DNA from 2 places in the Brooklawnia cerclae genome. Region 2 is predicted to be linked to the other one. Evidence: riboswitches for the same ligand, from Rfam matches in the RefSeq annotation. Region 2 holds a riboswitch; the other holds the start of a gene.

Region 1 (7,514 bases), 1.3 Mb from region 2:
GCCGGCCTCGTGCGCGTCGGTCAACGGGACGATGACCTTGGGGCGTCCCTGCCCCAGGACGACGCCTCGCACTGTGAGGGTGGGGCCCTGACGTGACGCGCTCATGCCCGACAGGTTAGCGAGTGACCGGCGAAGACGAAACCCGTCAGTGTGGAAGATTGTGGTGCGACTACGCACCACAATCTTCCACACTGATTGCGAGGGCGCAGTCGGGGCAACCGCGATACGGTTCGTCCCAACCGCAGCGCCGCAGCACCAGCGCCACTTGGTGGGCCGCCTCGCACGACCGCTCCGTGCAGTCCATCCAGCCGTAGCGCAGGGTGACCCGGCCTCGCACCAGGTGGTAGTGAGCCTGCTGGTCGGCGAGCATCAGCAGCTCGGCCGGGATTCGCTTGCGGGGGTGCATGGGCCAAGCCTTCCGGGTGAAGCGCTCGCTCGAAAGGGGCAGCTCAAACCTGTGGATAACTCCGTTGCGAATCAGGGAAACGCTGATCAATGCGGGCAACGCTGGCTGAGCCTGTCGAAGCCCGTTGCCGGACGGCAGTTTCACGACCCTTCGACAGGCTCAGGGATCGTTGATCAGCGTTTCCCTAATCGGGAGATGCCTCCAGGTCGCCGTGCACCACCCAGTCGGCCAGCCGCCAGGGTCGGTTCACCGACCACAGCGCCGCCTCCTGCTCAGCCCAGTCGTCCCACCAGGGCCGGAAGCCGTCGCCGTCGCCGCGGCCGAGGGCGCGGCGCTTCCGCTCGTCCGCCGACACCTCGTACCACAGGCGGGAGGAGGCCAGCGGTGCGCTGCGGATGCTGATCGCCCCGCAACCTTCGACGATGATCGGCCGCTCGGGATCGAGCGGCACCCAGCCCGACACCTCGTCGTGGCGCCAGTCCCATGTGGGATGCCCGGGCTCGTCGGGGGCCAGGATCGTCTGCCAGACCCACTGGGACGCCAGCGCCAAGCCGTGCCAACCGGGGTAGCAGTCGTCCAGGCTGACGAGTTGTACGGGGCCCAGGCGTGCGGCCAGTTCGCGGCGCAGCGCCCGGGCGAGCGTGGTCTTGCCCGAGCCGGAGCCCCCGTCGAGCAGGACGACCGGCCGGCGGTCGGCCGCGGCGGTGAGCACATCGTCCACCAGCAGCGGCCAGTCGCCGGGAAGCTCGATCGTCCTCGCATCGGTCGTCTCGGGCATGTCACGACCACCCGACGAACCAGAACGTGCCCATGCGCACTGCCAACCCGATCGACAGCGCGCATATCGCCAGCGTGACCAGCAGCCCCACCAGGTCGGGCAGGCCTAGCGAGGATGGGCGCGCCCAGGTGCGTTTCTGCTTGCCGCCGAAGCCGCGGGCTTCCATCGCGGTGGCGAGTTTCGTGCCGCGCCGGATCGCGAACACCAGCAGCGCGAACGCCATGGTCGCGAATCTGCGGACGCGTCCGGCATCACCCAGGCCGCGGGCCCTGCGGGCCAGCGTCATCGTCCGCCAGTCCTCGGCGAACAGGCCGATCATGCGCACCCCGGCCAGCGTCCCGAGCACGAAACGCTCCGGCAGGCGGACGATCTGGGCCATGCCGTCGGCCATCCGGGTGGGGTCGGCGCCACCGACCAGGACGATCGCGGCGGTGCCGAGCACGAGGATGCGCAGGAAGACCGCTCCGGCCATGACCAGCGAGTCGTCGCTGACGGTCAGCAGCCACCAATGGGCCCAGATACGCCCGCCGGGCTTGCCGTACAGCGCCATGCTGATCGCGCCGATCGGGGCGATCAGCAGCAGCGGCGCGAGCCTGCGGGCCAGCCGTCGGGCAGGTACCCCGCAGGCGAGGAAGGCGATCAGCTGACAGACGAGCATCGTCCCGGCGCTGACTAGGTCAAGGGTGGCTAGGATCGGCACGGACGCCAGAATCGCCAGCGCGAGCCGGGTGACGGGGTTGAGCCGGTCGAGTCGGGTGGGCTGCCGCAGGTGCGGGGCCGGGTCCACGGTCATGCCGCGATCCGTTCGGCCGTGAGGGAGATCTCGTGCTCGCCGAGGACGTCCAGGTAGTCCCGGTCGTGGGTGACCGACACGATCGTCCGGCCCTCGTCGAGGATGCCCCGCACGAGCCCGACCAGATCGCTCCAGGTGTTGCGATCCTGGCCGAACGTCGGCTCGTCCAGCACGATCACCTGCGGACTCGTGGCCAGCACCGTGCCGACGCTGAGCCGGCGCTGTTCGCCACCCGACAAGGTGAAGGGGTTGGCGTCCGCATGTGCTTCGAGGTGCAGGACGCTCAGCAGCTCGTCCACCCTGGCCTGGGCGCGCCCGGTGTCCCAGCCGAGCGCTCGCAGCCCGACGGCCAGTTCGGCCCGGACGCTGCGCTCGACGAACTGGTGCTCCGGCTGCTGGAAGACCGTGCCGAGGCGGGTGAGGAGGTCTCGGCTCGTCCAGGTGTGGGGGTCGGCGGGGACCAGGTGTCGTCCCCGATGGGTGGGACGCAGCGAGGGGCCCGCGATCACCTTCCCACCGAGTGGCCGGAGCAGCCCCGCCAGTGTGAGTGCCAGGGTCGACTTGCCGGCGCCGTTGGGGCCGGTGATCACGGTGCTCAGGCCCTCGGGGACGGCGACTCGCAGATCGTCGCTCACCGGGTGGGAGGCCTCGTAGCCGGTTCGCAGGTGCTCGGTGACCAGCACCGGTCCCGGGGACGCCGGGGTCGTTCGCGGGTCAAGGCCTGTGGGGACGCCCGGCACCCATACCCCGGCGGCCAGCAGCGTCTCGGTCTGATCGCGGAGCACCTGGGCCGCGGGACCATCGGCGATCACCTCTCCCGGACCGAGCACGATGATCCGATCGACCAGGTCGGCCCACAGATCGATACGGTGCTCGACGACGACCAGGGTCGTCCGCCGGTCGGCCACGACGCGCCCGATCGCGTCCCGGACCTCCCGGATGCCCTGTGGGTCGAGGTTCGCCGTGGGCTCGTCCAGACAGAGGATGGGCGTGCTTCCCCCGGGATCGCCGGGCGCCGGTTGCATCGCGAGCGCGGCGGCGATGGCGAGCCGTTGCTTCTGGCCGCCCGACAGCGCGCCCGTGGGATGTTCCAGCGACAGCGGCAGGTTCACCGCGTCGAGGGCCTGGTGCACCCGCGGCCAGATCTGTTCGGGTGACATGCCGAGGTTCTCGCAGCCGAACGCGACGTCGTCGCCGACCCGGGCGAGCACGACCTGCGACTCCGGGTCCTGCATGACCAGGCCGACCCGGCCCCTCAGGCGGGAGGGATGCTTTCCGTCGATGAGAAGCCTGCCCGTCTCCGTTCCCTCGTCGGCGCCCCCGAGGACGCCGGCGAGCGCGGCGAGCAGGGTCGACTTGCCCGACCCGCTCGCCCCGAGCAGGAGCACCCGCTCCCCGTCGGCGATGTGGAGGCTCGCTCCGCGGACGGCCCACGAGGAACGCCCGGCATAGCGCCAGCCCCAGTCGTCCGCAGTGATCATGCGACGACGATCAGGCGGCGGTCTCGGCCCGGGCCTGCTCGTCCCGCCCGGACGCGAAACGGCTCAGCACGCCGGTACGAGCCAGCGCCCGGACGACCAGCCAGCCCACGAGCCCTGCCAGGACGACACCCGAGACCGCGGTGCACACGAGGTAGATCGCGTTGAAGGTGAAGCCCTTGGGCAGGTTGGGGCTGGTGAACAGCTCCAGGGTCCAGGCTCCGACGCCCGCAAGGGCACCGGACAGCAGGGCGACGGGCAGGCGGTAGTTGCGGTAGGCGAAGGCCAGGAAGACGATCTCGGCGCCGATCCCCTGTGCCAGGCCCGAGTAGAGCGTGCTGATGCCCCACACATTGCCGATGAGCGCTGATGTGACGGCGCCGACCAGTTCGACGAAGATCGCGGCCCCCGGCTTGCGGATCACGAGCATGCCGAGCGGCCCGCCGAGGAACCAGATGCCCGCGGCGATCCCGCCGAGGCCCGGGGTGATCGCGTCCATGGCCTGGAACCAGGCGTACCCGACGGTGTTCCAGCCGAAGAAGATCAGGCCGGTGGCTACGCCGAGCACGGCTGCGACGACGATGTCGACCACTCGCCAGGAGCGGTTCGACGTGAGCGGTGTGCTCTCGTCCGTGTTCGTCGCCGGTGTATTCGTTGTCATTGTGTGCCCTCCTCAAGGATCCGGGCACGGGTTTGGAGTCGACCAACGACCCCGAAGAGAGTCTCCCTGCGCTGGCATGACCCAGATCAGGTTTGACGGTCGAGGGCTGGAAGCCCTCCTCTCAGCCCGGTTCACCGGGCTCCCGTGTCTGTGGACATGTTAGCCGAAGCGGGGGCGCCCGGCCAGGTGCTTCGTGTGCCCCGGGTGCCGCCTCGCTGCGGTGTGTGCTCCCGCGGGTGCGGTGTCATTCACGCGAGTGCCGTGTGCTCCCGCGGGTGGTGTACGGCCCGCGGGAAGCGACGACGCCCGCGCGAGGTCAGGCGGGCCGCGTGAGGGACGGAATCGCTTGCGTGCCCCGGGTGCCGACCACGAAAACCCGGACGAGCCCCGGTCACCGCCGCGTCCAACCGCGCGGGGCCGCCCGCCTGCGGGATACTGGGCGACATGCCGTCGACCGAGCTGGCGAGCCCCCGCCCCCACCACGCGGGTCAGCGTTTTCTCGCTGTCTGGGCCAGGGTGGCGATCACGGCTCTGGCGCTCGCGGCACAGATCTTCGTCTTCGCCTTCGTCCTCCTGACCGGCGCCGAGTCGGCGCCCTGGGTGGGCACGGTGTCTCTCCTTATCAGCCTCGGTGTGCTGGTGTTCATCCTCAACTCCCGCATGCAGATCGAGTACAAGCTCGCCTGGGCCATCCCGATCATGCTGGTGCCGCTGGTGGGAGGGGTCTTCTACCTGCTCTTCGGCTCGCGCACGGGCACCCGCCGGCAGCTCGCCCGCTACCGGGCGCTGCAGGATCTCGCCCAGATCGACCAGGTGAGCGCACCCGGCAGGCTGCTGGTGCTGCCGGGGCGCGAGGGCCAGGAACCTCGCGAGATGCCCGGAGGCGACGAGCTCGCACCGGTCGTCAGCGTGGAGCCCGACGCGGCCAGGCAGATCGCCTTCCTGTCCAACGTAGGGCCTTTCGTGCCGTACGAGGGTACGCGGACGACCTACTATCCCGTGGGTGAGGAGGCGTTCGAGGCGATCTTGGAGGCGCTCGAGCGGGCCGAGCGGTGGATCGTCTGTGAGTATTTCATCGTCTCCGAGGGGGTCATGTGGCGCCGTACCCTCGACGTGCTCAGGCGCAAGGCCGCCGAGGGCGTCGACGTGCGGTTCATGTACGATGACCTCGGCTCGATCTGGAACCTGCCCTCCGGGTTCGTCCGCGATCTCACGAGGGCGGGCATCCGTGTCCAGCCGGTCAACAAGTTCGGGCCGGGCCTCACGTTGCGCTACAACAATCGTGACCACCGCAAGATCCTCGTCGTCGACGGCTTGGTGGGGTTCACCGGCGGCATCAACATCGCCGACGAGTACATCAATCAGCGTGAGCGGTTCGGGCACTGGAAGGACACGACGATCCGGCTCGCGGGCCCCGGCGCATGGGGGCTGGCCGCGTTGTTCTTCACCGTCTGGGACCTCGTGACCGGCGAGCACACCGACCTGGCGGCGCTGAGCCCGCCGGAGGACGAGGTCGCCGCGCTGGCGTCGGGCTCGGGCATCGTGGTCAGTTACGACGACACCCCGTTCGACGACGTCTCGCTCGGCTGGGCGGCCTACCGCAACCTGCTGGGCCGCGCCGACCAGCGGGTCGACCTGATGACCCCGTACCTCGTCCCCACCAACGAGATGATCAACGTGCTGGCGTCGCTGGCCTCGTCGGGGGTCAGGGTACGAATCATCACCCCGGGCATCCCCGACAAGAAGTACGTCTACGCCGTCACCAGGTCGAACTATCGTCCGCTGGTCGAGGCGGGCGTCGAGGTGTACGAGTACACGCCCGGATTCCTGCACGCCAAGCAGATGGTGGTGGACGGCGAACTCGCCATCATCGGGACGATCAACTTTGATTTCCGCAGTTTCTACCTGCACCAGGAGAACGCCGTGTGGATGTATCGTACGGAGGCGATCGCGGCGATGAGTGCAGACTTCGACGCGACGATCGCCGTCTCGCGTCGCGTCACTCTGGCCGAGGTACGGGCGGCCCCCTGGTGGCGCCGGGCGATCTGGTTGGCGTTGCGGACGTTCTCGCCGTTGATGTGAGCCCGGCTCGTCAGCACATCGTGAGTACGGCCTTGATCACCTTGCCCGAGGCCGAGTCGTCCACGGCCTGGTTGATCTGGTCGAAGGAGTAGAACCTGATCAGCCGGTCGAAGGGGAATCGGCCCTGACGGTGGTATTCGAGCAGGATCGGTATGAACAATGCGGGCACGGCCTCACCTTCGACGATGCCGATGAGGCTCTTGTTGTCGCCCATGAGCTCGGCCTGGACATTGATGGTGAGGTCGCCCGTGGCACCCAGAACCACGGCGGTGCCTCCCGGACGACAACTTGCCAGGGCGCTCCTGACCATGGAGGACACGCCGCTGGTGTCGATGGCGTAGTGGACGCCACCGGTCAGTTGCTTGACCCGCGCGGCGGTGTCGGGGTGCTCGTGACGGTTGACCGTCGCGGTCGCCCCCAGTTCCTCGGCGAGTTCCAGACTGGCGGGGTTCCCACCGACGGCCACGATCTGGGCGCAGCCGGCCAGTCTCGCGGCCATGATGGCGCTCATGCCCACGGTGCCACAGCCGAACACGGCGATGGACGAGCCCACGGTCGGGCGCAGCCGGTTCAGCACGGCTCCGGCTCCGGTCTGGATGCCGCAGCCCAATGGCGCGGCGAGATGGAGGTCGACGTCAGGATCCAGCCGGACCAGACCGTTGCGGTGCACCACCGCGTGGCGGGCGAAGGCCGACTGTGCGAAGAAGCTGGAGACCGGCCCGCCCCCGTGGGACAGGCGGGTCGTCCCGTCGGGCATCGTGCCCCCGAAGTTGATGGCGTTGAACCGCTCGCACTGGAACGGTCGCGCCGCCAGGCACTCGGGGCAGCGTCCGCACGAGCCGTACGAGAAGCAGACGTGATCGCCGGGCCGCAGGTCGTCGACCCCGGCTCCGACCTCGAGCACGGTGCCGCTGCCCTCATGGCCGAGCACAGCCGGCAACGGAACGGGTATGAGCTGGTGTTTCACCACGTCGTCGGTGTGACAGACGCCACAGGCTGCCACCTCCACGAGCACCTCGTCCGGACGCAGGGGAGCGATGTCGACGTCTTCGATCTCGTAGGGGGCACCCTTCCGGGCGACCAGTGCTGCTTGTGTCTGCATGGTTCCTCTTCCTGGTGGAGTAGCGCTCCACGTATTGCTCCATTGCACTTTCGTAGGTCGACCCACCACAAGATTAAAGGGTCGTCATCTCGTCTGTGAAGACTCGGGAACAAGCAAATATTTTCGCATCGTCATCCGTTATGACGACACGTGTCACTGGTTGATGATTAAAACGCTGTTTTTGCTAGTCGTCATGAATTTCAATGGCTGACAT
Region 2 (7,514 bases):
GTTCCCAGATCCCCGGGTCGGCGACGGTCACGGCGGCGAAGTCACCACCGTCGGCGGTCACGGCCTCGTCGAGGGCCTTGACGAGACGGTTCGCCGGCGGGATGGCGACCGTCCGGCCCTCCAGGTCGCGGAATCTGCGGATCCCGGTCGCGGACGTGGTGATGAGCCCACCGAGCTGGCTCTGGTTGAGGGTGGCCACCGCGACCAGCGGGGTGCTCGTCAGCCGGGACTCCAGCACCTGCCCCAGCCGGATGGACGCGATGTCGTACTCCCCTCGTGTGAGCAGGCGGGCCGCGTCCCCACGGTCGACGCCGTCGGATATCAGGTCGACGTCGAGGCCACGACGGGCGAAGGCACCCGCGTGCCGGGCCAGGAAGAGCCCCGCGTGGTTCGGCCAGGGATGCACGTATTCGAGCCTCATGCGTGTGAGGGCCATCAGATGTTCGTCCTTTCCATCGGAGTGTTCGTGTCCGTGCCGGCGGGAAGCGCCAACAGGGACGAGACTTCGGCACACAGCCGGAAGTAGCGTTCGTCGCGTCGCAACGCGGGAGACCGTGGGCGCTCGAATCCCACAGTGACCGTGCCGACCACCTGGCCCGGTCGGGGTGACAGCACGACCACCGTGTCGGCGAGGAAGACCGCCTCGCCGATGTCGTGGGTGACCAGCACGCTCGTGCGGCCGACCGATGCGGCCGACAGCCACGTCTGCAGGGTGCTGCGGGTGATCGAGTCGAGCGCCGCGAACGGCTCGTCCAGCAACAGCAGCCCACGGTGGGTGGCAGCCGTGCGGATGAAGGCGACCCGGCTGCGCATGCCACCCGACAGTTCCTCGGGCAGCGCCTCGGTGAACTCGCCGAGGCCGAAGTCGGTCAGCGACCGGCGTGCCGCGTCATCGGCCGATCGGCGTGACCTCCCGGATAGTTCGGCGGCCACCGCCACGTTGCCCGCTGCCGTGCGCCATGGCAGCAACGAGTCCTGCTGGGGCATGTAGGCGGCCACACCCAGCAGGGACGGCACCGGGCGGCCGTCGACGAGGACTCGTCCGGCGGTCGGTTCGTCGAGACCGGCAAGAATGTTGAGCAGGGTCGTCTTCCCGCACCCACTGGGGCCCACCACCGCGACGAACTCGCCGCTGCCGATCTCGAGCGACACCCCGTCCAGCGCGGCCACCCGCGTCCGCCCGGCGACGAAGTCGCGGGCCAGACGCTCGGTGCGAACCGCGGGAGCCGGGGTCGCGGGGTGCTCCGCGGGCTCCCCGGGTGGTGATGGTGCTGACGCACGCCGGAAGCGCCGTGGCGCACTCAGCCATTCCAGCGCCGCGACGACGCCGAACAGCAGCAGGGTGAGCGCGGTCAGGGCGACGGCGGCCGCGAACACGAGATCGGTCCGGAAGGACGCCTGCGCGGAGAGCAGGTAGACGCCCAACCCCGCACGAGCACCGAGGAACTCGGCAGTCGCCGCCGTCGCCGGCGCGTAAGTGGCGGCTATGCGCAGGCCGGAGAAGAAATGGGTCGCCGCATGGGGGGTGCGCACGCTGAGCAGGATCCACATCCTGGAGGCGCCCAGCGTGCGCGTGGCGCTGATCTGCGCCGGCGGTACCCGTTTCAGTCCCCGCAGGAGCGCCACGGCGACCGGGAAGACCGCATACAGGGCCACGACAAGGGCCTTCGAGCCCATCTCGAAGCCGAACCAGATGATCACCAGAGGCGCGACCGCGATCAGCGGGACCGCCTGCGACAGCACCAGCACCGGATACAGGGCTCTTTCGAGCACCGACGAGGCGAACAGGCAGTAGGCGACCGCCACGCCGATCACCGTGCCCAGCACGAGGCCGGTGAGTGCTTCGGTGGCGGTGACGCCCACGGCCCTGCCCAGTTTCGGCAGGTCGGCCATCGCGGCGGTGACGATGCGCGTGGGCGACGGCAGGACGCGAGGTCTCACCTCGAAGACGGTGACGACCAACTGCCACACGATCACGACCCCCAGAAGCACCACGGCCGCCAGGGCGCCACCGGGCCACTGCGCCCTGGCGCCGGTCGAGGGTCCCGGCCGGCGTGGTCGCCGATCGTCGCTCATGTGAACTCCGGTCCCGGTCTCAGGCGAGGTAGTCGTTGGTGACCAGGTCGTCCACCTGGGGTGCGGTGGCGAGCGGCTTGCCTTCGGCGTCCACGAGGAGCCCGCTGGACGCCAGGTAGTCGACGAACTCCTGCCACGCCTCGACGTCCGCGGTGCCGACGCCGCCCTGCGCGTCCCGCCAGTAGTCGGTGAGCATCTCCTGGCTCCTGCCGGCCAGTTCGGGGTCGACGGTGGCGTCGGGATTCGCCTCGACGAGGATGTCGGCTGCCTCGTCGGGATGGTCCATGGCGTACTCGTAGCCCTTCTGGGTCGCTTGGACGAACCGCCGTGCCACGTCCTGGTTGTCGGCGAGGTACGACCTGCTGGCGGAAATGCCGATCTCGGCGGGGGTCACGGTCACGCCGTAGTCGCCGGGGAAGAAGAAGTCGACGGGGGTACCGGCCAGCTCGGCCTCGATGCCCTCCCACGTGCTCAGGCCCTGGGCGAAGTCGGCTGCACCGGTGTAGACCGCCTGATAGGCGCTGGTGCCGAGCGTCACCTCGTCGAACTCACCGGTGCCACCGTCGTTGACGATCATCTGCTTGACGCCCGCGATGGTCTCGGCGGCCCCCCACGAGGCGAAGAGCTTCCCGTCCAGGTCGCTCGGCCGGCTGATGCGGGAGTCGTCCGCCCGGTAGGCGATACCCGCCGACGACTTCTGCTGGATGTTCAGCACCATCTGCAGGTCCTCGCCCTGCGCGGCAGCCTGCGTCACCGACGAGGCACCGGAGATGCCGAAGTCGGCCCCGCCGGAGGCGAGCACGCTCTCCACGCCGGCCTGGGAGTACGGAAGCACGGTCAGCTCGATGCCGGCGTCGGCGTAGTAGCCCAGCTTCTCGGCCACGAAGATTCCGCTGTGGTTCGTGTTGGGCGTCCAGTCGAGCACGATGCTGACCGCGTCGGCCTGGTCGCCCGAGGCATTCGGTGATCCATCGGTGGCCGGTTCACCACTCGAACACCCGATCAGGCTTCCGGCAAGCAGCGTCGCGATCAGCGCCGAACCCACCCGGCGAGCCCCGTTCCTCTTCGTCCTCTTCATCTGGTTGGACCCTCCTCGGTGGTCATCCACCGTCCGTGTTCGGGGACGCCCGATCGCGTCCCGCCCCGGTTGTTCATCGCTCGCACCGCTCATCGTCCGAGCCGGCCTCGTAGCCAGGCCGTGAATCCGCGTCCCGCCCGGGTGCCGAACCAGGCCGTGTGGGCCTGGAAGAACACGCGATAGCTCCACTCGCAGGAGTCGAGATCGTGCAGCACCCCGTACTGATAGGTGATCCAGTTGAGAGCGGCCTCCGACTGCACCACGGCCATGAGGTCGGGCAGCGCGGCCCGTTCCGCCTCGTGAAGCGGACGTACGCCCTCGTAGCCCGCGATCAGGGCGTCGATGACGTCGGTGCGATAGGCGTCGTGGTGGCCGTTCATGATGTCGAGCCAGCAGATCCCGTTGCGCTCGATCGCGACCGCGAGGTCGTACAGGGCGAAAGCCCGATCGGCCAGCCCGAAGTCGATGACCTCGCGTACCTCGTCGCCTTCCCACATGGCGTTCGAGACGTGGAGGTCGCCGTGCGTCCAGTTCGCCCCCAGCTCCGGGATCCACCTGCCCAACCGTGACGAATAGTCCGCGTGCATCCTGGCATCCGTGGCGAGGTCCTTGCCGGTCTCGGAAAGGTACGCACGCACTGCCGGGCGCTCGTCCAGCCACTGCGTCAAGCGGTCGATCGGGTCGGCCATGAACAGCCCGCACCGCGACTGGAAGGCGGACGGCGCCGGGGCGGGCGCGTCGAAGCCCTCGGACGCCAGCGCGAGCCGCGCGCACGCCGCACCGAACGAGCGGGCCTCGTCCGGCCGCCGCGGAGGCGTCCACGAGTGGGCCTGTCGGTAACGGTCCTCACCGTGGGCGGCGGCCGAGACCTCGTAGAGACCCTGCGCCGTCCGAAACGCCGTCGTCCCGTCGGCGAAGCGCAGGAACGGCGGCGTGGGGAACCCATGCGACACCAGATGGTCCACGAAACCGTGGGTCGCCTCCAGTTGGCCGACCTCGATGCTCGCGGGGGCGTAGCGCTTGACGAACACACGCCCCGAGGGAGTCTCGACCAGCGCGGCTGCGGCAGTCGGCCGGTTGCTGTGGAAGACGATCCGCGTAGCCCGTTGCGGTGACGCGAGCATCCCCAGCACACGGTCGGCCTCCACGACCGTCAACCGCGGCCAGACGGGTGCCACCACGTCCAGCTGCGGATCGTGTCCGAGGCCCTCGGCCTCCCCGCCGTCGTCGAGCGCAGACATCGCCTTCCCATCCCCAGGTCGCACATGCATGCGCGGGATCGGAAATGGCGAGAATCTGCGTCCCTTCGCTGGCATTACCCAGATCAGGTTCACCGGTCGGAGGAGCTACCTCCCTCTCAGCCCCTTCCCGGGGCTCCCGTGCTGTCGTCACAGTAGCATGCGGTCACGGGGACGCCCCACCCGCCCACCGACCCGGGCCGGGCGAGCACGATGCAGCCCGTTGCGACGCGACGTCGCCGAGCCCCGGGTCAGGTGCCCCGGGCGGAATCGATCACCAACACCGCCACAGCGAGAGCCAGCAGCCCCGCGACGAGTACCGGCGCGGCCTCTGGGGCGAACGCCCCGATCGGCAGGGCGGAGCAGCGTGCGATGTCGCGCATGAGCTTCCCCGGCGCCGAAGGGTTGACGAAACGGATTGAGTTAGGTAACCCTAAGTCAGAGTTGTTCCGTGTTCGATCCGAGGCGGACCTACCAGACGAGGGAGCTTCCCATGGGACGAGGATTCCAAGGAGCCGTGCTGCGAGTCTTCGGCGCCCGAGACCACAAGGCGACGGTGACCGGCATCGAGTCGCTCGCACCACACGTGGTCCGCGTCCGGATGACCGCCCCCACGCTCTTCGAGAAGGTCGAGGCGGCCCCCACGGCCTGGCTGCGCATGTGGTTCCCCGACCCGCACGGCGGCTCGGCCGAGTACCAGCGCGCCTACACCTTCAGCGAGGCCGACGAACAGACCGGGGACTTCGCGGTCGACTTCGTCGTGCACGAACCGGCCGGTCCTGCGTCGTCGTGGGCCACGAAGGCCCGGCCGGGCATGGCGCTGTCGGTGACCTCGCTGGGCTCGTCCCGGTTCGACCTGCCCGACGAGCTGCCGAAGGGATACCTGCTCATCGGCGACTCGGCGTCCATCCCCGCGATCAACACCGTCCTTCACACGGTGCCGGCCGACGTCCCCGTGGAGTTGTATCTCGAAAGGCACACCGACGACGACCTGACCATCCCCCTCGTCGAGCATCCGAGCCTCCGGCTGCACTGGACGGCCCGGGACGACGAGACCTCGCTGGCAGAGGCGCTGGAGGAACGCGACTGGTGGGGTTGGCATGCGTGGGCGGCATGTGAGTCGGGGTCGCTCAGGCATGTGCGCAAACGACTGCGTGACGAGTTCGGGTTCACCAAGCCCCGATTGCACGCCCAGGCGTACTGGAACCAGGGACGCGCGATGGGGACGACGGCTCCCGCACAGGACGCCTGAGACCGCTGCGGGACGAGCCCAGGAGACGAACCCACGGGCATCTTCATCGCGTTCATGAGCCCACTCACCCACCGCGATGCGGCCGGTGCCGGACGCCCGGCCGCACGCCTCTGTCGCGGTCGCGTCGCCAATAGCCCGAGACCTGAATGCTCTCGGGAGGCAGGCCGAACTCATCGCGGCATCTGCGTCCCACCGCCTGCACGTCCTCGTGCTCGCCGGCCGCCCACACCGACGCCGAACAGGGCACAGCCAGGCCCGCGAAAGCGTCCGACAGCGGCATGTCTCCGATCATCGGCACCCTGACCACACACAGGTCACGCGGCACCACATCGCCGATCCGTTCCTTCAGCGCGTCCGCGAACAGATCGACCTCGTCGGTGGGTGCGGCGGCGATGACAGACGTCGCCCCCGGCACCGGGAGCCTGGTCAGGATACTGAACACGGCGGCCAGCGCCGACGAGTCGGCCAGCAGGATCCTCGGGCTTCCCACCCCCGGCAGGCGGTGCTGGCGCGGGTCGGCCGCGCCGAGAACGTCGCCGGGACGCACCTGGTTGAGCCAGGCCATGACCGGCGAGGGTTCGCGATGCTTCACCACATCGATCGCGACGAGACGGCTGCCGGGATCGACGTCCGCGATGGTGAAGACGCGCGAGGGGAACACCGGCCCGGTCCCGCGGTCCGGGGGCCGGCCGTCGTCCGTGTTGTGCGAACCAGGGGCCGACGCGGGGAAGACGAGCCGAATCGTCATGTTCGCGGACGCCCACTCGTCGAGGACGTCGCGACCGGACACGGTTCCGTAGATTCTCACGAGTGCGGAGGATCGCGGTTCGACCGAGACGATCGTGACGAGACGCCCCCGCACGGGGAGCGCGTCGTCCGCGGTTCCGCCGTCCTCGGGAACTGTCGCACTCATGAGCCCAGATTGCCACTCGTGTCGACCGGTCTGGCCCGTCCCCGCGGCTCGTGGGGACGCTTCGCCGTGACAGAGTTCCTCGAAATCAGTCTGATTGCCTCGCCGGGCAGACATATTTCCTAGTCGCTACGCTCGTGGGCAAAATTTGAAGGAACTGTGTCACACGCAGACGCGACTGGTCGCACCGTGTTGGTAGTGTTCGCACAAACCCACCGACAAAACAGGATCATGAACCGCGACGACCGTTTTCAACTCCAGGCCACGATGGACGAAATCGCGGGATGGGCCGCTCAGGCCGAGATGATCCTGTCCGCGCGCGAGCGCATCGAGGCGGCCGCCTCAGGTGCGCTGTCCGGTTTGCGGCGCGGCATGGTCGACGTGGGACGCGATGGGCGGACCGCCTGGCGTGTGCTTGCCGTCCCCTGCGGGTCCGGCCCGGCGCTGAACGACCTGGAACGCGCATCCCTTCTGCCCATCATGTCGAGCGCCGATGCCGACGACGTCCGCCAGCTCCGTGCGCAGGTGCCCCAGGCTCTCCGGGACGCCGGTGCGTTGCTGGGTCTACGGCGCCTGGTCTCCGGCCGCGCTCGCCGTGCCAGGGCTGCGTCGGCGGCGGAGTTCCTGGCCGCGTACCAGGCGTGGGGACGGATGACCGATCTCACGGGCACCCTCGAACGCCTGCGTCCCCAGCCTTACGCGCCGTCGTCCGACCTCAAGGGATTGATATCCCATCTCGCGACCACTCCGCCGCTGTCCCGGTCGGGTCGTCGGCCGACGGTGCTGTCGGGCCTCACCCTCATCGACCTTCCCGGAGCCGTCGAGACCGTCCAGGGTGCTCTGCGCGACGAGAAACGGCTCGGAGCCGCCGCGCACGAGGCGGGCGACGCAGCGCGCCGGGCCGAGGCCGACAGGCTCGTGGCGGAGATGCCGGTGGACCGGCTGAAAGAGGTCACCCGC

Evidence for each region. A riboswitch is a leader RNA that binds a small molecule or an ion and turns the genes downstream of it on or off. The one in region 2 is predicted to bind thiamine pyrophosphate.
Region 1: another riboswitch for thiamine pyrophosphate. It lies ahead of FB473_RS01130 (ECF transporter S component); the one in region 2 lies ahead of FB473_RS06910 (phosphotransferase enzyme family protein).

The regions. Positions count from the first base shown of each region.
Region 1 is NZ_JAAMOZ010000001.1:231,627-239,140, forward strand. It holds gene aroD (type I 3-dehydroquinate dehydratase) at 1-105, opposite strand, end outside; gene FB473_RS01110 (hypothetical protein) at 170-406, opposite strand; gene FB473_RS01115 (nucleoside/nucleotide kinase family protein) at 591-1,184, opposite strand; gene FB473_RS01120 (energy-coupling factor transporter transmembrane component T family protein) at 1,186-1,977, opposite strand; gene FB473_RS01125 (ABC transporter ATP-binding protein) at 1,974-3,458, opposite strand; gene FB473_RS01130 (ECF transporter S component) at 3,469-4,116, opposite strand; TPP riboswitch at 4,163-4,272, opposite strand; gene FB473_RS01135 (phospholipase D-like domain-containing protein) at 4,561-6,198, shown strand; gene FB473_RS01140 (NAD(P)-dependent alcohol dehydrogenase) at 6,209-7,300, opposite strand.
Region 2 is NZ_JAAMOZ010000001.1:1,496,501-1,504,014, reverse strand. It holds gene FB473_RS06925 (ABC transporter substrate-binding protein) at 1-436, opposite strand, end outside; gene FB473_RS06920 (ATP-binding cassette domain-containing protein) at 436-2,076, opposite strand; gene FB473_RS06915 (ABC transporter substrate-binding protein) at 2,096-3,154, opposite strand; gene FB473_RS06910 (phosphotransferase enzyme family protein) at 3,244-4,395, opposite strand; TPP riboswitch at 4,438-4,545, opposite strand; gene FB473_RS18225 (hypothetical protein) at 4,644-4,775, opposite strand; gene FB473_RS06905 (siderophore-interacting protein) at 4,844-5,644, shown strand; gene FB473_RS06900 (siderophore-interacting protein) at 5,709-6,557, opposite strand; gene FB473_RS06895 (DEAD/DEAH box helicase) at 6,786-7,514, shown strand, end outside.